DNA from 3 places in the Micromonospora sp. NPDC048040 genome. Region 1 is predicted to be linked to each of the others. Evidence: riboswitches for the same ligand, from Rfam matches in the RefSeq annotation. Region 1 holds a riboswitch; each other region holds the start of a gene.
The links. A riboswitch is a leader RNA that binds a small molecule or an ion and turns the genes downstream of it on or off. The one in region 1 is predicted to bind S-adenosylmethionine.
Positions count from the first base shown of each region.

Region 2: linked by a shared signal. The riboswitch ahead of thrC (threonine synthase) and the one ahead of ACZ6O2_RS24385 (ABC transporter substrate-binding protein) in region 1 are both predicted to bind S-adenosylmethionine.
Region 3: linked by a shared signal. The riboswitch ahead of ACZ6O2_RS08480 (aminotransferase class V-fold PLP-dependent enzyme) and the one ahead of ACZ6O2_RS24385 (ABC transporter substrate-binding protein) in region 1 are both predicted to bind S-adenosylmethionine.

Region 1 is NZ_JBVJGT010000030.1:65,056-71,828, forward strand. It holds gene ACZ6O2_RS24365 (peptidoglycan recognition protein family protein) at 1-540, opposite strand, end outside; gene ACZ6O2_RS24370 (class I SAM-dependent methyltransferase) at 1,092-1,667, shown strand; gene ACZ6O2_RS24375 (amino acid ABC transporter ATP-binding protein) at 1,783-2,520, opposite strand; gene ACZ6O2_RS24380 (amino acid ABC transporter permease) at 2,523-3,302, opposite strand; gene ACZ6O2_RS24385 (ABC transporter substrate-binding protein) at 3,344-4,213, opposite strand; SAM riboswitch class IV at 4,477-4,588, opposite strand; gene ACZ6O2_RS24390 (RraA family protein) at 4,787-5,479, opposite strand; gene ACZ6O2_RS24395 (proprotein convertase P-domain-containing protein) at 5,710-6,773, opposite strand, start outside.
Region 2 is NZ_JBVJGT010000005.1:80,099-86,871, forward strand. It holds gene ACZ6O2_RS08380 (DUF4232 domain-containing protein) at 1-460, opposite strand, end outside; gene ACZ6O2_RS08385 (hypothetical protein) at 811-1,734, shown strand; gene ACZ6O2_RS08390 (hypothetical protein) at 1,817-2,548, opposite strand; SAM riboswitch class I at 2,795-2,930, shown strand; gene thrC (threonine synthase) at 2,941-4,227, shown strand; gene ACZ6O2_RS08400 (LysR family transcriptional regulator) at 4,255-5,244, opposite strand; gene ACZ6O2_RS08405 (hypothetical protein) at 5,475-5,987, shown strand; gene ACZ6O2_RS08410 (GNAT family N-acetyltransferase) at 6,433-6,773, shown strand, end outside.
Region 3 is NZ_JBVJGT010000005.1:100,087-106,859, reverse strand. It holds gene ACZ6O2_RS08495 (GroES family chaperonin) at 1-42, shown strand, start outside; gene ACZ6O2_RS08490 (hypothetical protein) at 145-312, shown strand; gene ACZ6O2_RS08485 (PrsW family intramembrane metalloprotease) at 379-1,842, opposite strand; SAM riboswitch class IV at 1,906-2,027, shown strand; gene ACZ6O2_RS08480 (aminotransferase class V-fold PLP-dependent enzyme) at 2,074-3,372, shown strand; gene ACZ6O2_RS08475 (FUSC family protein) at 3,411-4,667, opposite strand; gene ACZ6O2_RS08470 (HD domain-containing protein) at 4,742-5,377, shown strand; gene ACZ6O2_RS08465 (DUF4031 domain-containing protein) at 5,439-5,762, opposite strand; gene ACZ6O2_RS08460 (FAD-binding oxidoreductase) at 5,830-6,773, shown strand, end outside.

The DNA of each region.
Region 1 (6,773 bases):
GGTCGTGCAGAGCTTGACCAGCGAGTCCAGCAACGCCTCCGGCGGCGTCTCGGTGACGTACGTGCCCTCGTTCTCGATGCCGATCGCCCGGCCGTTCTCGCCCGGGCAGTGCGCCGAGATCATCTGCCGGTCGCCGGCCTGCAGCCGCTCCAGGCTGCCCCGGCGCCCCTCCATGACGTATCCGCCGCGGCTGACGGTGAAGTGCTGGCCGGTGTCGGACCAGCGGTTGCCGTCCATGTGCAGGTTCTGGCAGTCGCGGGCCAGCTTGATCGCCTGCGCCTCGGAGTAGTCGGTGACGTTCGGGAACGCCATGTGGTGCACGATGATCTTGTTGGTGGGGATGGCGCTGACCGACAGCGGGTCCGCCGGCGGACGCGCGCCCCACTCGTCGCAGCTGTAGATCCAGTCCAGGTCGGCGCCGGGGTCCGCCTGCGCGGCGGCCGGGAAGGCGAGTTCGCTTCCGACGACCGCGACCGTGGCGGCGCCGAGGCCGGCCCGCAGCAGGGTCCGACGGTCCAGTTCGGAGTGGTCGAGGTGCATGGCATCTCCTGTGCGGCCGGGTCGGGGGTGGGAAGGGGGTGCGTGAAAGGAAACTCCAGTGGCCGCCTGTGTTGTGGAAGATATTGCCCAGACCTCCGCCGCAGGTCAATAAGGAGTCGACCGGTCCTCCGGAGAGACGGCCCGTGCCGAGGTGGGAATCACGGGCAGCGACGCGCAGGTGGCCGTGGGTCGTCGGGTTTCCGGCAGCGGAGGTCCGGCCGGTGGACGAGCCGGCTGCTCGGACCGCCGGGAGCGGGGGACTGCCACGTGGCGTCACCGGGAACGGAGACCGGTACGGGCCCGTCGGCGGCGTGGACCAGCGTCCGATGTGGCACGGAGCTGTTGTCAACCTGAGCGGGCGGGAAGGACAACCGCTCGATCGGTGGCGTGCTTGATCGTCGAAGATGGGCGAAGCTTCTGGTAGGTGACGTGGTCCATGCCCTGAGCTCGCTTTCCGCCATCTGCTGTGGGCAGGCTGTCGGAGTGGGAACGGGCTTTAGCGGTGAGGTAGCGACGTACTACGCGAGGCACCGGCGCGGTTACCCGCCGAGGTGCTCGACGCCCTCGTCGGGGCGTTCGGCCTCGGCGCCGCAGACACGGTGGTCGACCTCGGCTGCGGCACCGGTCAGTTGAGCCTCCCGCTCGCCGCCCGGGTGGGGGCCGTCATCGGCGTGGACCCGGAGCCGGACATGCTGACCTTGGCGCGCCAGGCCGCTCTCAACGTTGCACGAGCCAACGCCACGTGGCTGCTCGGTGCTGACAGTGACCTGCCCGCGCTGGGCCGGCTACTCGGCGAACGGACGATCGGCGCGCTGACCGTCGCTGTCGCTATCCATCTCATGGACCGCGACACGCTGTTCAGGGCCGCCCGGCCGCTGCTGCGTGCCGGCGGCGGCGTAGCCGTGGTCACCAATGGCGCGCCGCTGTGGTTGCAGGACGCCGAATGGTCTGGGGCACTGCGCGAATGTCTGGAGCGGCTGCTCGGGCACTCCGCCTTGTCGGCCGACCGGCTGCCCTCTACACAGGGCCGGTCCGCGTTCGCCGCCGAGGTCCGCGACGCCCTCGGAGGGCGCGACCAGGTCACCGAGCGGGTCCGCGTCTGGCTGCAGTTCGGCACGCCCGCTTGAGAGCCGGGCCCCTCCCAACTACAGCCTCCCCGCCTCCGCGACCTTGTCGTTCCACTCGTCGAAGAGCCGCACCAGTCAGGTTGAAACAGCTGTGCCCCGGGCGGCTGTTGCGGGGTCAGAGCACCTGGGAGAGGAAGCGGCGCAGCCGGGGGTGCTCCGCCCCCTCGAAGATCGCGGCCGGCTCGCCGGCCTCCAGCACCACGCCGCGATCCATGAACGCGACGGTGTCGGCGACCTCGCGGGCGAAGCCCATCTCGTGGGTGACCACCACCATCGTCATGCCGCCGGCGGACAGCTCGGCCATCAGCCCCAGCACCCCCTTGACCAGCTCCGGGTCCAGAGCCGAGGTCGCCTCGTCGAAGAGCATCACCTGCGGCCGCAACGCCAGCGCGCGGGCGATCGCGACCCGCTGCTGCTGCCCGCCCGACAGGTGCGCCGGCCGGGCGTCGGCCTTGGCCGCGAGCCCCACCAGCTCCAGGTGGTCGCGGGCGACCGCCACCGCCTCGTCCTCACCAAGCTTCCTGATCCGGCGCAGCGCGAGGGTGATGTTGCGCAGCACGCTCATGTGCGGGAAGAGGTTGAACTGCTGGAAGACCATGCCGACCCGCTGCCGCAGGGCATCCGGGTCGTCGCCCAGCACGCTGCGCCCGTCGAGCAGCACGTCGCCCCGGTCGGGCTCGATGAGCCGGTTGATGGCGCGCAGAAGCGTGGACTTGCCCGAGCCGGACGGGCCGATCACGCAGGCCGTCGCGCCCCGCGCGACGTCCAGGTCCACGCCGCGCAGCACCCGGTGCGACCCGAAGGCCAGGTGCACGTCGCGGACGCTCAGGCTCACCGAGGTCGTCGTGTCGATGCTCATCGCTGGTTTCCTCCCGCCGCGCCCGGCAGCGCCAGGTCGAGGTCGTCGTCGGCGTCGGCGGGCGCGGCGGCCTGCCGGCCGTGCCGCAGCCGCCGGTCGATCCAGTTCACGACGTGGGTCAGCGGCACGGTCAGCGCCAGGTAGAACAGGCCGGCCAGCAGCAGCGCCGACTGGTTGCCGGTGTTCGCCGCGTAGTCCTGCCCGATCCGGAACAGCTCCCGCTGGCTGGCCAGCAGGCCGAGGAAGTAGACCAGGCTGGAGTCCTTGATCAGCGCGATCAGCTGGTTCACCCAGGCCGGCAGCACCCGGCGGATGCCCTGCGGCACGATCACCAGGCGCATCGCCTCGCCCCAGGACAGGCCCAGCGCCCGGGCCCCCTCGAGCTGGGCGGCCTCCACCGACTGGATGCCGGAGCGGAAGATCTCGCCGATGTAGGCCGCCGCGATCAGTGACAGCGCCAGGATGCCCAGGGGATACGGGTTGGGGCCCCACACCTCCATGCCCAGCGGCGCCAGACCGACGCCGATGAGCAGGATGGTCGCCGCGGCCGGCAGGCCGCGGAACACGTCGGTGTAGACCCGCGCCGGCCAGCGCAACCAGCGGGTACGCGAGATGCCGGCGACGGCCAGCCCCATACCCAGCACCGAGCCGAGCAGGGCGGCGGAGATCGCGAGGATCAGCGTGTTGGGCAGCCCGACCGTCAGCATCTCGGGCAGCGCCTCGCGCATGGAGTCCCAGTCGAAGAAGGTCTCCCACAGGGTGCTCAACGGATCCATCGTGTTCTCCTACCGTCCCGCTCGCTCGTCGTCCGTACGTGTCAGGAAGCGGCCGAAGCCGACGCCGCCGGCGCGGACGGCACCGCGACCGTGCCGCTGCCCGGCTTGAAGTCGGCGGGGATCGGGCGGCCCGGGTAGTACTGGGCCTGCAGGCGGCTCCACGTGCCGTCGGCGATCACCTCGTCGAGGCCCTTGTTCAGCGCCTCGCGCAGCTTGTCGTTGCCCTTGGCGAACGCGTACGCCGTCGGGGCCGGGCTGAGCAGCTTCCCCGCCACCTTGATCTTGCCGTTGCTGTCGGCGGCCGACTTGTCGCCGATCTCGGCCGGGGCGATCCAGGCGTCGGCGGTGCCGGCCTTGAGCTGGTTGATCGCGCCGTTGTAGTCGGGCACCCGGACCGGGTCGAGGCCCTCGCCGGTGGCGTAGTCGTCCTGGACGGTGCCCTGCACGACCACGACCCGCTTGCCGGCGAGCTGGTCGAAACCGGTGATCGACGAATTGGCCGGCACGTCGAGCCCGAAGTAGCCGAAATCGTAGCCGTTGCCGAAGTCGACGGTCTTCTTGCGGGCCTCGGTGATGGTGATCGAGGAGCTGCCGACGTCGAACTTGCGGTTGTTGACCTGCGAGAGCAGCGCGGAGAAGTCCGTCCCGACGAACTCGACCTTCAGGCCGACCTTCGCGGCGACCGCGGTGAGCAGGTCGTTGTCGAAGCCGGTGAACTTGCCGTCCTTGAGGTAGACGTTCGGCGGGGCGTCGGTGAGCGTGCCGGTGCGCAGCACCCCCGGCTGGAGCAGGTTGTACGGGTTGTCGGTCGCCTCGGACGCGTCGTCGCCGCAGGCGGTCAGGGCGGTGGCGGCGAGGACGGCGGCGACGCCGAGGGCGGCGGCGCGGGTGAGGGCGGGAAGGAATCGCACAGGTGTCTCCGAAAGGGTCTCCGGCGGCGGGCACGGGCGTGCGTCGCCGGCGGTGCGCCCGGTGGGCGTACCGCTGGGGTGGTCCTGGGAAGGGGGTCTGGTGCGTGGCTAGCGCGGGTCGCCGGGGCGACACGAGGCGCTGCAGACCCGCATCATGTCGACGTGGCGGCGCCGGGTCAACGGCGGCGGGGCCGCGGCGGGGACCGTCGGTACGCAGATGCGGAAGGACATGGCTCTCCTCGGTCGTTGCTGACCTGGGAACCAGGCCACGCTTGCACCGAAGCTGCTCCGGTGCCTGGTCTTCACCCGGGGCACCCCTGCGCGGACGAGGGTTGCCGGCCAGCGAGCCGGGGCTTGACGCTGGCGCTCATGACCTGCCGACGAGGCTAGCAGCTCCCGGTGGTGGCGCGTCCAGCCGCTATGACCACCCTCACGTGGCGCCGCCCGGCGCGAGCGGAGACGGTGCCGACCCAGGCGGCGACCCGGGGGCGAACCGAGGCCGCCCCCGACGCCGAGCCCGGTGGCGAACCCGCGCCCAACCCGGGCCGAACCTGCGGGCCCGGTTCCGGGCGGTCACTCCTCGATCGCGCCGCCCACGCGCCGCAGGTGCTGCCGGAAGGTGTAGCCGGGGTCGGTGGCGCGGCAGGCGAGGTAGTCGGCGAACCCGGTCTGCTCGCGCAGCGTCTCGCCGGCGCGGATCCGCCGCGCCTGGACCCGCTCGACGTCCCGGATCCGCTGCGCCGCCGCCAACACCTCCGCGGCGTTCGCGGCGGTGACGAAGAGCACGCCGTCGTCGTCGGCGATGACGAGGTCGTCGGCGCTCACCAGGTGCGGCCCGATCCGGGCGCTGGCGAGCGTCTCCGGCTCCCGCTCGTCGAGGCGGTCCGGGCCCAGCGGCAGGCTGCCATAGCTGAACACGGGCAGGCCGATCTCCACCAGCTCGGGCGTGTCCCGGTGCAGGCCCCACACCACGACTCCGGCGACGCCGGCCGCGGCCCCCTCCAGCACCGCCAGGTCGCCGACGCACGCCTCGTCCGACCGGCCGCCGTTGTCGATCACCAACACGTCCCCCGGGGCCGCGCCCGCGTACGCCTCCAGGAACACGTCGACGCTGCCGTGGTGGCGCACCGGCAGCACCCGCCCGGCGAGGCGGTGGCCGGGGACGACCGCCCGGATCCCGGCCGGCGCCGCGCGCGGTGGCACGCCCAGCCGTACGCAGGCGTCGGCGATCAGCGGCGTGGAGAGGTCGGCGAAACGCTCCGGCATGGGGTCCTCCCGGCGGTGTCCGAGGCGTGGACGGTCATCGTAGGAGAGCCGGCCCGCGCGGCGGCCAGGTCCAATCCGGACCCGCTGGCCCAGGCCGACGACGGCCGAAAGGGCGAGCGCCTGGCGCCGGTGAAGTCCATGCCGTGCGCGGGTCGGCAACGGATGTCGGGGCCCCGGCTGGAGTTCAGCCGGGGCCCCGGTGTGGGGGTGCGCTGGTGGCGCCGTTGCCGCTAGAGCGTCAGCGTCCAGGTGTTGAGGTAGCCGGTGTCGCCGGAGGCGGCGTCCCGCACCCGCAGCTTCCAGGTGCCGTTACGGGCCTCGGAGGAGAGGTTGACGGTGTAGGTCTGGTTGATGTTGTCGGTCGAGCCGCCGGTGCGGTTGTGCAGGGTGTAGGCGGTGCCGTCGGGGGCGATGAGGCTGACGACGAGGTCACCGATGTAGGTGTGGACGATGTTCACGGCGACGGTGCTGGTGGCGGAGGCGTTGCCGGAGCAGCCGCTGATGGTGATCGAGCTTTCCACCGTGGTGTTGTCGCCGATGTTGACATCGGTGCCGTTCGTGCCGGTGCAGCCCGGGGGCGTCCCGCCGACCAGGTTGAGCGTCCAGGTGTTGAGGTAGCCGGTGTCGCCGGAGGCGGCGTCCTGCACCCGCAGCTTCCAGGTGCCGTTGGCGGCCTCGCTGGAGAGGTTGACGGGGTAGGTCTGGTTGATGTTGTCGGTCGAGCTGCCGGTGCGGTTGTGCAGGGTGTAGGCGGTGCCGTCGGGGGCGATGAGGCTGACGACGAGGTCACCGATGTAGGTGTGGACGATGTTCACGGCGACGGTGCTGGTGGCGGAGGCGTTGCCGGAGCAGCCGCTGATGGTGATCGAGCTTTCCACCGTGGTGTTGTCGCCGATGCTGACGTCGGTGCCGTTGGTCTGCGAGCAGCCGGGCGGCCCGTTGACCGTCAACGTGTACGACGCGGTCTGGGTGGTGACCGTGCCGGTGCCGGTGACGGTGACCGGGTAGGTGCCCGGCGCGGTGGTGCCGGTGGTGGAGATGGTCATCGTGGCGGAGTTGCCGGAGGTGACCGACGACGGGCTGAAGCTCGCCGTGGCCCCGGCGGGCAGGCCGTTGGCGGAGAACGTCACGTTCTGCGCGCCGCCGACCGTGGTGGTGGTGCCGACGGTCGCGGTGACCGAGCTGCCCGGGTTGACCGTTCCGGAGGTCGGCGACACCGACATGGCGAAGTCCTGCGTCGGCGTGCTGATGTTGCCGATGTAGAGCAGCTTGTTCGGTGAGCCGGTGCCCGGGT
Region 2 (6,773 bases), on a different contig from region 1:
GCCAGAGCACGGCGGCGCCAGCCTGCTCGCCGGGGCGCAGGGTCAGCGGCCGGGGCGGGTCGTCGAAGCCCGACGTGATCTCCTTGGCCCCCTCGACCACCCGGACCGGTATCGGATTGCCGTCGCCGTCGAACAGGCGCAGCACCGGGTAACCGTCGAGCGGGTAGGGCTTCGTGCCGCAGTTGACCAGTCGCAGGCCGAGCGCGCGCAGACCCATCGCTGCGCTGCTGCCCGGCGACGTGATCCGTACGCCGGATGCCGGGCACTCGGTCGCCGTCGGCGCCCCTGTCGGCATGGCCCTTGGCGTCGGCGGCGGCGCCGGATCGACCGACGACGGTTCGGTCGCGGGGGAGCAGGCGCCGAGCAGGGCGAGGCCGACGATCGCGACCCCGACCGTGCGTGCCGGACCGGGAACTCCACCGGGCGAACGCGGTGCGCATCGGCGCGCGGGGACTGCCATCGCCTGATCATCGCACCGGCCGGCCCGCCCGAGCTCGGACACCCGCCCGGCGGAGTCCTGTCGCACTGTAAGGGTGTGGCGCCTGTGAGTGAGAATCGGGTATGGCCACTCCGCCCGCCGTGCCGCAGCCCGAGCCGCCAGCCGAGCCGTCGTCCACGTCCGCGCCCGCACCGCCAGCCGAGCCGTCGCCCGTGTCTCCGCCCGTGTCGCCGGCCGAGCCGTCGTCCACGTCCCCGCCCGCACCGCCACCGGAGCAGTCGGCTGGGCAGTCGTCCAGGCCGGGAGCCTGGGCCGTGCTGGCGGATCAGCGGCTGCCCGGGTTTCGCGGGCTTCCGCCGAAGCAGCGTGCGGTGTACGCGACCGCCGCCGCCGTCATCGTCGTGGTCGGCATGCTGTTCGCCTACCAGGCCAACTTCCTCCTGGACCGGTCGACGGCCACCGAGCGGGCCCGCTCGGACAGGCAGGCGCAGAAGGCGGTGGACCGTGAGCAACCCGCGTTCGTGTCCACCGTCACTCCGCTCGACTACGACCGGGACCTGCCCGAGGCCTTCACCGTGCTGCTCGACCGGTCGCTGACCGAAGGCGAACAGGCCACCCTCACCGCCCTGAACGGCGACGCGTCAGAGGTGTGGGAGTTCATGAAGCCGCTCGGCGGCCGGATGGTCGAGCACGCGTCCTATGTGGCGCCGCTCGAGGACGGCAACGAGAACCGCGGCGTTGCCCAGACGTTCGACCTGAACCTGAACAGCGATCGCGCCGCCGGACTCACGATCAACAACATGACCGCCGTCAAGGACTCGTGCCGCGTACCCACGGCGAAGGCCGTCGTCACCGTTCCCCCGGCGGGTGCGGAGTCCCGGCAGGGCCTGCTGTGGGACCTGACCGGTGGGCCGACGGACAAGCCGCACGGCCCGTACGTCCTGGACGACGGCGAGCCGCAGGAGGGTCAGCTGTACTTCCGCCGCAACGTCGTCGAGCTGGGCAACGGTCAGTCGAACATGGCCTTCCGTATCCAGCCCGAGGTGTCCACCCACACCTGCGAGTGGCACATCGTCGCCTCCTACACCGACACGACCGGTTCCCATGAGCAACGCATCCCGAGCGGCACCGGCACGCTCACCACCGAGGCCATCCCCTCGCAGCCCGTCCAGTACTTCGAGCGCGTCCCGACCTCGGGGTGGGGCTGCCTCGGCGAGGTGAGTCAGCAGGGTTGCCGGGCCACCGGATCCGTACGGCTACCGAGGCCACCGGCCCACCGACCGGTCCCACGCTGAGCCGGATGCTCGTCACGGCCGGAGCCCGCGCCGGCGGATCGGCCGGCTCGGGCTCGGGCTCGGTACGACCACCGGCGGGACGTCAGCGGGAACGGGGCCTGCGCTTGCGGGTGTCGGGGGAGTCCGGCGCGGTGCCGGAGTCGGCGGTGTCCCCGCCGTCGGACGCGTCGGAAACCCGGGCGTCGGTGTGGCTCAGCTCGGCCAGCGTCGTTCCCCTGAGCTGGTAGACGGCGGTACGCCGGATGCTCAGCTCGGCCATCGGGCCGTCCGCGGGCCGGGTCAGGTAGACCACTGTCGCCCTGCCGTCGCGCACGCTGACGCTCTCCACCGGCGTACGGTCGCCGAGGTCGACCTGGGCCTGGTAGTCCGGCTCGCCCTTGACGTTGCGCCAGGCGGCGAGGGTGAAGAAGCGGCCGGTGCCACCGCCGTCGAGCATGACCACGCCGATCGCGTCGCCCGCGCCGTCGCCGTCGAGGTCGCCGATGGCGCACGGCCGCTGCAACTCCACCGTCGTGCCGTCCCGGTCGGACCAGCGGCCGGCGGCGAGGCGGATCGGGGCGGCGTACCCGCGGTAGCGGACCCGGCTGCTGCCGATCCGGGTGTTGCGCAGTTCGGGGCAGGTGAGCTGGTCGCCGGCGTGGCGGGGGGCCGGGGTCGTCCGGGCGGCGTCGACGTCGTCCCGCTTCGCGCCGGTGCCGGCGGGCCGGTCGGCGGACCGGTCCCGCTTCTTCCGGTTGCCCGTGGAGCAGGCGGTGGTCAGCGCCAGCAGGCAGGCCATGGAGAGCGCCACCACCGGGACGAGCTTGCGACGCATTCGCGCGTTCCTTTCCGTCGATGTGCCTGCACCGTAACGGGAGCGCGCCAGGGGCGCGCCGTCGCTTCGTGGGAGCCCGGACGCGTTGCTCCCGCTGCGCGACGGCGGCGAGTTGGCAGGGTGGATCCGTACCGTCGAGGAGCGGCCGCCCCTGCGGCTCGGCGGCGACTGCGGGATCGCTCACATCCTGGGATCTGTCGTCGATCCGGGCGGCGTCGGTGCTTAAACTCGCAGGCACAACTGCATACCTCATCCAGAGGGGCTGAGGGATACGGCCCGACGACGCCCCGGCAACCACCCCGCGCGCTCACCGCAGAGCGACCGGCGGGGCAGGTGCCAATTCCGTCCCCGCCGCAGAGTGCGATGCGGGGAAAGATGAGAGGACTCTCGACATGACGTCGGCGTTCGCCGTCTCCGGCATCGACACCACCGCCAGCCCCGCCCGCGCCCTGGTCTGCCGCGCCTGTTCGGCCCGCTACCCGCTCGCCGCCCAGCACGCCTGCTACGAGTGTTTCGGCCCGCTGGAGGTCGACTACGACGTCGCCGCGCTGGCGGCGGTCACCCGGGAGCAGATCGAGGCCGGCCCGCAGAACATCTGGCGGTACGCCGCGCTGCTGCCCGCCGGCCAGGACCCGGCGACCAGGGTGACCCTCGACCCGGGCTTCACCCCGCTGGTCGCCGCCCCGCACCTCGCGGCCGAGCTGGGCATCACCGCTCCGCTCTGGGTCAAGGACGACAGCGGCAACCCGACCCACTCGTTCAAGGACCGGGTGGTCTCGGTCGCGCTGACCGCCGCCCGGGCGCTCGGCTTCAGCCGCTACGCCTGCGCCTCCACCGGCAACCTGGCCAACTCGGTCGCCGCGCACGCCGCCCGGGCCGGGGCGCCGTCGGTGGTCTTCATCCCCGGCGACCTGGAGCAGGGCAAGGTCGTCACGACCGCCGTCTACGGCGGCGAGCTGGTCGCCGTCGACGGCTCGTACGACGACGTGAACCGGCTCTGCGGCGAGCTGGTGGAGACGGACGAGTTCGAGGACACCGCGTTCGTCAACGTCAACGTCCGCCCCTACTACGCGGAGGGGTCGAAGACGCTCGGCTACGAGGTGGCCGAGCAGCTCGGCTGGCGGATCCCGGCCCAGGTGGTCATCCCGATGGCCTCCGGGGAGCTGCTCACCAAGATCGACAAGGCGTTCGCCGAGCTGGTCGAGATCGGGCTGGTCGAGGCGCCGGCCGGCGGCTGGAAGGTCTTCGGCGCCCAGTCGGCCGGCTGCAACCCGATCGCCGCCGCCCTGCACGCCGACACCGACACGATCACCCCGGTCAAGCCGACGGGCATCGCCAAGTCGCTGAACATCGGCGACCCGGCCGCCGGCCTCTACGCGTTGGAGGCGGTGCGCCGCACCGGGGGCTGGATGGAGTACGTCGACGACGACGAGATCCGCGCCGGCATCCGGCTGCTGGCCCGCACCACCGGCGTGTTCGCCGAGACCGCCGGCGGGGTGACGGTGGCGGTGCTGCGCAAGCTGGTCGAGTCCGGCCGGCTCGACCCGACCGCGGAGACCGTCGTCTTCAACACCGGTGAGGGGCTCAAGACCCTCGACGCGATCGCCGCCCAGGCCGGCCCCACCCACCGGATCAGGCCCTCGCTGCGCGCCGCCCGCGACGCCGGCCTCCTCGGCTGAGCTCCGAGGCCGGTGACCGCTCGCGGCTCAGCCGCCGGCCCGGCCCGCCCCGGCGCCGGTCGCGCGCCTCGCCTCGACGTCGGCCACCCGGTCCGGTCTGCCACCGGCCGGCGTGGATACGCCGTGCAGGCGGCGTGCGACCGTCGCCGCGACCTGACGGAAGGCGAGCACGGCGGCACGGCGGTCGTGCCGTCGGGCAGCCGCGACGAAGGGCACCGGGGCGACCTCGGACAGCTCCACGAAGCGCAGCTCCGCGAGGGGCGAGAGCCCGCGTGCCGTGCGGGGGCCCACGGCCACCACCGACGGGTCCTGGAGGATCAGGTACGCCATCTCCGCCGGCGAGGTGACCGTCACCCCGCGCTGCTGCGGCGGGCAGCCGTCGCGGTAGTCGTTGAGCAGCCAGTAGTCGCGGATCGTCGGCACGTCCTCGATGCGGGGCATGGCCAGCGTGAGCACGTCCGCCAGCGACACCGCCGCCCCGGCGTCGGCCAGGGGATTCCGGGCGCTCAGCGCGAGGACGCGGGGCTCGGCGAACAGCACCGTCCAGTCGTGCCGTTCGGGGTCCAGCGGCAGCCGGGTGAGCGCCACGTCGATCTGGTCCTCCAGCAGGGCGGTGTACAGCCCGCCCACGGTCAGTTCGCGCAGGACCAGCCGTACCTCGGGGGCGGCCCGCTGCCAGGCGGGCAGGATCGACGCGATGAGGTCGCCCGCCCCGCCGGCGCTGAAGCCGACGCGTAGCGTGCCGTCGCCGGTGCCGACGGTGTCCCGGGCCGCCCGTACGCCGTCGGCGACCTCGACCACGGCCCGCCGGGCCGGTTCGAGCAGCGCGGATCCGGCCTCGGTGAGTCGGACGCCCGCCGGCTCCCGGTGGAACAGCGGCGCGCGCACCGCCCGCTCCAGGGCGCGGATCTGCTGGCTCAGCGTCGGCTGACTGACGTGCAGCAGCGCGGCGGCGCGGGTGAAGGACCGCTCCTCGGCGACGGCGAGGAAGTACCGGAGTTGACGTAGTTCCACCATGACGATCCCCCTTGCCCGACCCCCGCGGGCATCGACGATCAGAAGATCTACCAGCACTCATAGGTCCGTCCTATGGCCCATCGTTGTCGCGTCTTGGACAGCCCTCCCGACCCGGCCGAAGAATCTGCAGGTGGCGGTACCCGGAACCTCCCGGGGTCCACCGCCGCCTGTCACATAGGCGACGAATTGCGATCGGCCGCGACCACCCGGCCGGCACGAGAGGGGTTCCCATGAACGCAGCACCGGCCCGCGTCACCCGGGCGGCCGTGACCGCCTTCACCATGCTGGCCGCTTCCCTCGGTGTGGTGGCCCTCGGCGCCACGCCGGCGGCGGCCGGGACGCTGGACAAGTACACCGTCAGCAAGTCGTCGAGCAGCTTCGACGGCGGCTGCGTGGCGGAGTCGACCGTGAGCTACTGGCCCGGCACCGACACCGCGACGTTCACCACCACGGTCCGCAACCCGTACCTGTTCGCGGCGTGCCGGGTGAACACCCGCCTGTACGTGCAGGGCGCCACCACCCAGTGGACCAGCGCCACGCACTACACGATGGCGTGTGGGATCACCGACACGACGTGCGCGTCCACCCAGACCACGACCGGCACCTACTATGCCGCCACGCCGAGCCTGACGGCGTACGTGGACAGCGTCAACGACGCGCTGGAGGCGATGGGCCTGGAGCGGTCGATGACCCGCAAGAAGGCGGTCGAGTCGATCTCGATCGAGTTCAGCAAGGCGGGCTGACGCGGCGAACGGGGCGGCCGGCAACCCACGGGGCGCCGGCCGCCCCGTTGCCGTCACGGGACGGCCCCCGGTGACGTGTCCGACGGCCACCGTGGGCGCCGCCCGGTCCATCCGGAGTTCCGGGCAGGTCAGGGGTGCGAAGCGCAAGATCGCGTGGGGCGGCCGGGAGGAACGGGGGAGGGGCGACTCACCCGGACGGGGGATCGGGTCGATCCGCCGGGTAACTGGCTTTTCGCTGTGAGTGCGGAAAACGCGCCGACAAGGACTTGACGGCAGGAACCGGGCGGCGCAAGATGCTTCGTGCGGGAGGGCGTCTCGCCGGAGACTTTGAGTTCTTGCGACCCAACGCCGGAGGCGTTGTGCGAGTGTCCCTCCCGACCAACGTCCGATCGGGCCAGCGGTTAAATCGCTGGCCCGATCGTCGTTTCCGGGCCACCCTCGGGGCATGAGCATCACGATCGCGCCGATCGACGCCGCCGATCAGGCCGCGATCGATGCGGCCTACCGGATCGGGGCGGCGGCCAACGACGCCGACCTGCCGGACTTCCCGCCCTTCTGCCGGCGGCGCTTCGAGGCCGCGATCCGGCACCCGATGCCCGGCAACGCCGCGATCTGGGCGCTGGCCCGGCTCGACGGCGTGCCGGCCGGCTACCTCGCGCTGGACCTGCCGCAGCTCGACAACACCGAGAACGCCACCGCCGACCTGATCGTGGACCCGGCCCACCGGCGTCGCGGGGTGGGCCGGGCGCTGCACGAGCACGCCGTACGGCTGCTGCGCGAGCGGGG
Region 3 (6,773 bases), on a different contig from region 1:
GCCGAGCGCGTGGAGGACAACTCCACCGGCCTCTACCTCTGAGCCCTCCCCGCCCGCCCCGCCGCGCGCGGCTGCGGGCGCCGGTGTCGTTTGCGGCGCTCCCGGCCGGGAAGCCAGCCGCACCACCGGCCCTGGGGAGGGACGATGCCGGTATTCGTGAAGAAGCTGCTGCTCTGGGGAAGCGTCGCGTTCCTGATCTACTTCATGGCGTTCCGGCCCGAGGGCGCGGCCGAGATGTTCAAGGCGATCGGGGCGGGGCTGATGGCGATGGCGCAGGGCCTCGGCGACTTCCTCACCAGCCTGATGACCTGACGACCCGGACCACCAGGAAGCGACCCGGGGCGCCGCCCCAGCGGTGACCGCCGGCCGGGGACCGGGTCAGTGGTGGCCGGGCGGCCAGGGACCCGCGGGTCGCGCGCCGGGCCAGCCGGGCGGGCCGTAGCCGGGGGCCCCGTAGCCGGCGGGGAAGGCCGGGGGCGGCGGGGCGAGCACCACCGGGATCGGCACCACCGGCTCGTCCGGCGCCTCGACCGTCCGCTGCGAGCCGTCCGGGAACCGCAGGTGGTAGCGGTGCCCGTCCCAGATCCCGGCCGGCGCCTGCGGATCCCTCCCCACGAAGAACGACCGGTACGCGGCGATCGCCTCCAGCAGCTCCCGTTCCTCCCGCGCCGTCCGTTCCCGGTCCGCCGGCCTGCGGTCCAGGCCGCGCAGCGCGCCGTCGCGCAGCAGCGCCAGCCGGGTCGCCGCGAACTGGTAGCCGCGCATGGCCCGCACGCCGGCGTCCCCGGCCACCCGCTTGGCCCACACCCGGGCCGCGTGGCGTCGCCCCAGGCTGCTCAGCGCCGCCACCTCCGGCGGGGTCAGCCAGCCGGCCCGGACGTAGTCCGGCAGGGTGCGCTCGGTGAGCCGCCCCTCCCAGGCCCGCAGCCACAGGGCCAGCCCGACCATGCCGAAAAAGATCGGCACCATCACGCCGATGAAGCCGTACAGCATGATCAGCGCCTCACCGGTGGCCTGGGTGAGCGTGGGCAGCAGGTTCCACAGGCCGTGCAGCATCATCGCCAGCAGCAGGCCGGCGATCGGGGCGAGCACCCGGACGCGCCGGTCGGCGGTGCGGGCGGCGATGCCCAGCCCCACCCCGGTCATCGAGGTGAACAGCGGGTGGGCGAAGCCGAAGAGCAGGATCCGGACGATGAAGATCGCGATGACCTGCTGCGTGCCGGTCGCCGGGCCGTACCGCTCGACGCCGGTGGCGTAGCCGTAGCCGCCCAGGTAGAGGATGTTCTCCACCATGGCGAACCCGATCGCGGAGAGCCCGCAGTAGACCAGGGCGTCGGTGATCCCGGAGATCTCCCGTCGGCGGAAGATCAGCAGCAGGATCGGCCCGAGCGCCTTGGTGAGCTCCTCGATGAACGGCGCGACCAGCACCGCCGTCAGCGCGGTCGGCAGCCCCCAGTCGTCGAACAGCCCGGACGAGAACTCGTTGACGGTCAGCGAGGCGGCCGTCGAGACGAACGCGCCCCAGGCGAAGCAGAAGATCAGGTATTTCAGCGGTTCCGGTTCGTACCGGTCGAGCCAGAGGAAACAGCCCACCAGCACCGGGACCGGAAGGATCGCCGCGACCAGGCCGATCAGCAGCGCCTGCACGCCGAGGCTCTCGCCGAGCGTGAAGACCATGAACACCGCGCAGGCGGCGATCAGCAGGACGACCCCGGCCAGCACCAGGGCCCGCCGCCAGCCCAGCCGGCGCAGCGGCATCCGGGGAGCGGCCGCGCCCGACGGCGGGACGGCGGGCACGGTCGGCGACGGCGGCAGGGGTGCGCCGGGCGGGGTGTCGGCCATGCGGTCAGCGTAGTCACCCCCGGCCGGCTGGACCGGGCGCATCCGCGCGCTATGCTGCCGGCAGGTCACGAGCGCCAGCGTCAAGCCCCGGCTTGCTGGCCGGCAACCCTCGTCGAGGTTCGCGGTGGGGTGCCCCGGGTGATGACCGGGCCCGGCCCGATCCGCGTGCCGGGCAAGCGCGGACCCCGCCCGGTGTGCCCACCCGGGGTCCCCGGACCCGGAGGTCGGCCGATGACCGTCACCCTCGTACCCCCGCCCGCGCCGCACCCGACGCGGACCGCGCCGCCGCCCGCGGCCGCCGGGCCGCTCGACGTGCTCGGCGTGCCGGGCCAGGTCAACCTGGACTACGCGGCCACCGCGCCGTGCGCGCGGGCCGCCGCCGACGCGGTGGCCGAACTGCTCCCCTGGTACGCCAGCGTGCACCGCGGCGCGGGGGCGCTGTCACGGCGCTGCACCCTCGCCTACGAGCGCGCCCGGCAGACCGTCGGCGACTTCTTCGGCGCCCGCGCCGACGACCACGTGCTCTTCACCCGCAACACCACGGACGCGCTGAACCTGCTGGCCCGGGTGCTGCCCGCCGGCACCACGGTGGTGACCTTCGGCGGGGAGCACCACGCGAACCTGCTGCCCTGGCCGCGCGGATCGGTCCGGCTGCCGGTGCCGCGGGAGCCGGCCGAGGCGGTCCGGGCGCTGGACGCCGCCCTCGCCGAGCTGCGTCGGCCGGGCGCGGGGGGCGGCCCCGGCGCCGACCACCGCCTGCCCGTGCTCGTCGCGGTGACCGGGGCGAGCAACGTGACCGGCGAGCGCTGGCCGGTGGCGGAGCTGGCCCGGGTGGCCCGGCGACACGGAGCCCGGATCGCCGTGGACGCCGCGCAGCTCGCGCCGCACGCGCCGGTGGACGTCGCCGCCCTCGACGTCGACTACCTCGCGGTCTCCGGCCACAAGCTGTACGCGCCGTTCGGCGCGGGGGTGCTCGTCGGGCGGGCGGACTGGCTGGACGCCGCGCCGCCGTACCTGGCCGGCGGGGGCGCCACCGGCCACGTCGGCGCGGCCACCCACGACGTACGGTGGGCGACCGGACCGGCCCGGCACGAGGCGGGCACGCCGAATCTGCTCGGCGCGGTCGCCCTCGCGGCGGTCTGCGACGCCCTGGCCGGGGCCGACCGGGCGGCGCTGCACGACGCCGAGCAGGCCCTGCTGGCCCGGCTGCGCCGCGGCCTGGCGGCCCTGCCGCACGTGGTGGAGCTGCGCACCTTCGGGCCGGACGCACCGCGGGTGGGCATCGTGTCGTTCGTGGTGGCCGGCCGGGACTCGGCGGACGTGGCGGCGGACCTGGCCGGCAACCACGACATCGGGGTGCGCGACGGCCTCTTCTGCGCCCACCCGCTGGCCCGGCGACTGCTCGCCGAGGCGGCGGCGCGCAGCGGCCGGCGGGACCTGCCGCCGACCGCCCTGCGCGCGAGCGTCGGCCTGGGCAGCACGGCGGAACACGTGGACCGGCTGCTCGCCGCCCTCGCCGCGGCGGCCTGAACGACCGCCGCCGCACGGCTGACCCGCGGGCCGGCGGGTCAGCCGACCGGCGGGGCGGTGGGCGGCTTCGGGGCGGCGGCCGGCTCGGCCTGGCCGCTCGGGGTCTCCTGGTCGCCGAAGGACTCCCGGACCAGGCGGTTCGCCTCCTCCTGGCTGATTCCGGAGGCCACCAGCAGGTCGCTGGCCGTGGTGCGCACCTGCGCGATCACCACGCTGCCGGAGAAGCCCACCCCGGCGGCGTACGCCCGGCCGGCCTCGCTGACCGCGCGCAGCGCCCGCTCCCGTGCCTTCTCCGGTTCCTCGCCGACGGCGAACTCGTGCTTGAGCAGGCGTACCGACTCGGCGAGGTGGGCCGCCGCATCCGGCATCGGCTCCGGCACGGGCTCCTCGTCCTCGATCAGGGTGACCGCGCGCCGGATCAGCGTGCCGGCGTTGCGCATCGCCCGGTCGATCGGGTCGGCGGCCTCGGCGTAGTGGGTGAGTTCGTCCCGCCGGTGCCACCGGGCCGGCGAGAGGACGGCGGTCTCCTTCGCCCCCTCGATCGCCTCGGTGAAGGTGGACAGTTCCTCCTGGTTGTTGCGCAGCCGGTCCAGGGCTTGTTGGGCCTTGTCCCGGTCCCGTTGGCGGAGGGCGTCGGCGGTGCCGTCGAGCTGGGCGGCGAGCAGGTCGAGCGCCGGCCGGGCGGCCCGGTTGATCACCCGGAGCGGATTGAGCGGCAGCAGGACCGAGGTGACCAGCAACGCGATCCCGCCGCCGACGAACGCGTCGACGAACCGGGGGATCTCCAGGTTCGCGGTCTTCGGGCTCAGCGTGACGATCAGCACGGCCGTGGCCGCCGCCTGGATGACGATGGACACGCTGGCGCCGGCGAAGATGGTCAGCACGATCGACCCGGTCACCACGAGGCCGAGCTGCCACGCCCCGGTGCCGACCAGGTAGATGAGGAAGTCGCCCACGGCGACCCCGATCGCCACCCCTACGATCAGCTCCACCGTGCGGCGGAGCCGCTGCCCGACCGAGGCGGCGAGGGTGCCGACCGCGGAGATCGGCGCGAACACCGGCTCCGGGTTGCCCAGCAGATTGTGCGCCGCCCACCAGGACAGGCCGGCGGCGAGGCCGGCCTGCACGGCCAGGCCCCACGCCATCCGCACCCGGTGCAGCCGGTCGTGCAGGGTCGCCCTGCCGTGGTGCCGCAGCTTCTCCATCGCGTCGGCGATGCGGGCCGCGTCGATGTCCGTTCCGCCGTCGCGGCGGATGGCGCGCCGCACCAGCGAGAGTCGACGGTCCCGGGCCACGGCCATGGCGGGGACTACCCGTACCGGGGCGGGTGAATCCTCCGGGTCGGCGGCGGTGCGGCAGACTCGGCCACATGGCCGACCTTCTCGACCGGTGGCGGGCGGCGGCCCGGGGCGCCGGGGCGACCGACCCGGCGCAGCGGGACCGCGCCGGGGCGGAGCTGCTGGGGCGCTGGCGGGAACCGCACCGGCACCACCACACGGTCGCCCATCTGACCGTCGTCCTCGACGTGGTCGACGCGCACGCGTCGTCCGCCGTGCGGCCGGACCTGGTGCGCCTCGCGGCCTGGTGCCACGACGCGGTCTACGACCCGCGCGCCGAGGGCGACGCCAACGAGCGGGACAGCGCGGCGCTCGCCGACGCCCTGCTCACCCGGTCGGGGCTGCCGGCCGACGCCGTGGCCGAGGTCCGCCGGCTGGTCCTGCTCACCGCCGGGCACGCCGTCGACCCGGGCGACGCCGACGGCGCGCTGCTCTGCGACGCCGACCTCGCCGTCCTGGCCGCGCCGCCCGAGGCGTACGACCACTACGCCGCCGCGATCCGCCGGGAGTACGCGCACGTGCCCGACCCGGCCTTCGCGGCCGGCCGCGCCCGGGTGCTCGCCGGGCTGCTCGCCCTGCCGGCCCTGTTCCGGCTGCCGCCGCTGGCCACCCGCTGGGAAGCCCGGGCCCGCGCCAACCTCACCCGCGAACTGGCCACCCTCCACTGACTCCCGCCCCCCGCCCCGGCTTCCGCGATCTTGCCGGTTCGGCCCTGGCGGAAGCCGTGAGTCACCGCGTGGGGAGGGCCGGAACGGCAAGATCGCCGGAGGGGCGGGCGGCGGGGGTGCGGGGGCGGGCCAGGTGCTTCGGTCGGCGCAGGCCGGCCTGCCGGAGCAGGCGCACGAGTTCCCGGCTCGGCACCACCCGGGCGCCCAGCCAGACCGCTGCGGCGAACCGCTCGGCGGGAATGTCGTAGTGGTCCCGGTCGAAACCCCGGCGGGGCACCCCCAGCGCCTCGGCGAAGGCGTGCACCTCGGCATGGGAGACGTCGCTGATCAGGTGGGACCAGAGCCGCCCCCGCGACGGCCAGGCGGGCCGGTCCAGGTAGAGCATGCCGGCCAAGGTACCCGGTGCGAGGGCCGGTTGTCGGTCGCGCGCGGCCGACCGTAGCCTCGGCGGCATGGCCGGACCCCCTCTCCTCGACGACCTGCGGGCGGCGCTCGACGACGACGCCGTGCTGACCGACCCGGACCTGCTCCGGATGCACGAACGGGACGAGGCGGACCTCTGCGCCGCCGGCACGCCCCTGGTGGTCGTCCGTCCCCGCGACACCGCCCAGGTCTCCGCCGTGCTGCGGGAGGCCGCCCGGCACGGCGTGCCGGTGGTGCCGCAGGGGGCGCGGACCGGGCTGGCCGGCGCGGCCAACGCGGTCGACGGCGCGGTGGTGCTCAGCACGGTCGCGATGGACGCCATCCTGGAGATCGACCCGGTGAGCCGGATCGCCGTGGTGCAGCCCGGCGTGGTCAACGCGACGCTCGCCGCCGCGGTGGCGAAGCAGGGGCTGTGGTACCCGCCCGACCCCGGCTCGTGGGAGTCCTCCACCATCGGCGGCAACGTCGCCACCAACGCGGGCGGCATGTGCTGCGTCAAGTACGGCGTCACCACCGAGTACGTCCTCGGCCTGGAGGTGGTGCTCGCCTCCGGCGAGGTGCTGCGCACCGGCCGGCGCACGGCCAAGGGCGTCGCCGGGTACGACCTCACCCGGCTCTTCGTCGGCTCCGAGGGCACCCTGGGCGTGATCACCGAGGTGACCGTCGCGCTGCGTCCCGCCCCGGCGGAGTCGTTGACCATGGTGGCGGTCTTCCCGTCCACCGCCGCGGCCGGCGCGGCCGTCGCCGAGATCGCCGCCCGGGGCCTCTCCCCCAGCCTGCTGGAGCTGCTGGACCAGACCCACCTGCGGGCGATCGAGGCGTACCGGCCGATGGGTCTGCGGACGGACGCGCAGGCGCTGCTGCTGGCCGCCGCCGACACCGGCTCCCGGGCGGCCGACGACCTGGCCGGGCTGGCCGCGGTCTGCGAGGCGGCCGGCGCCGACGAGGTCTACGCGGCCACCGACGCCGTGGA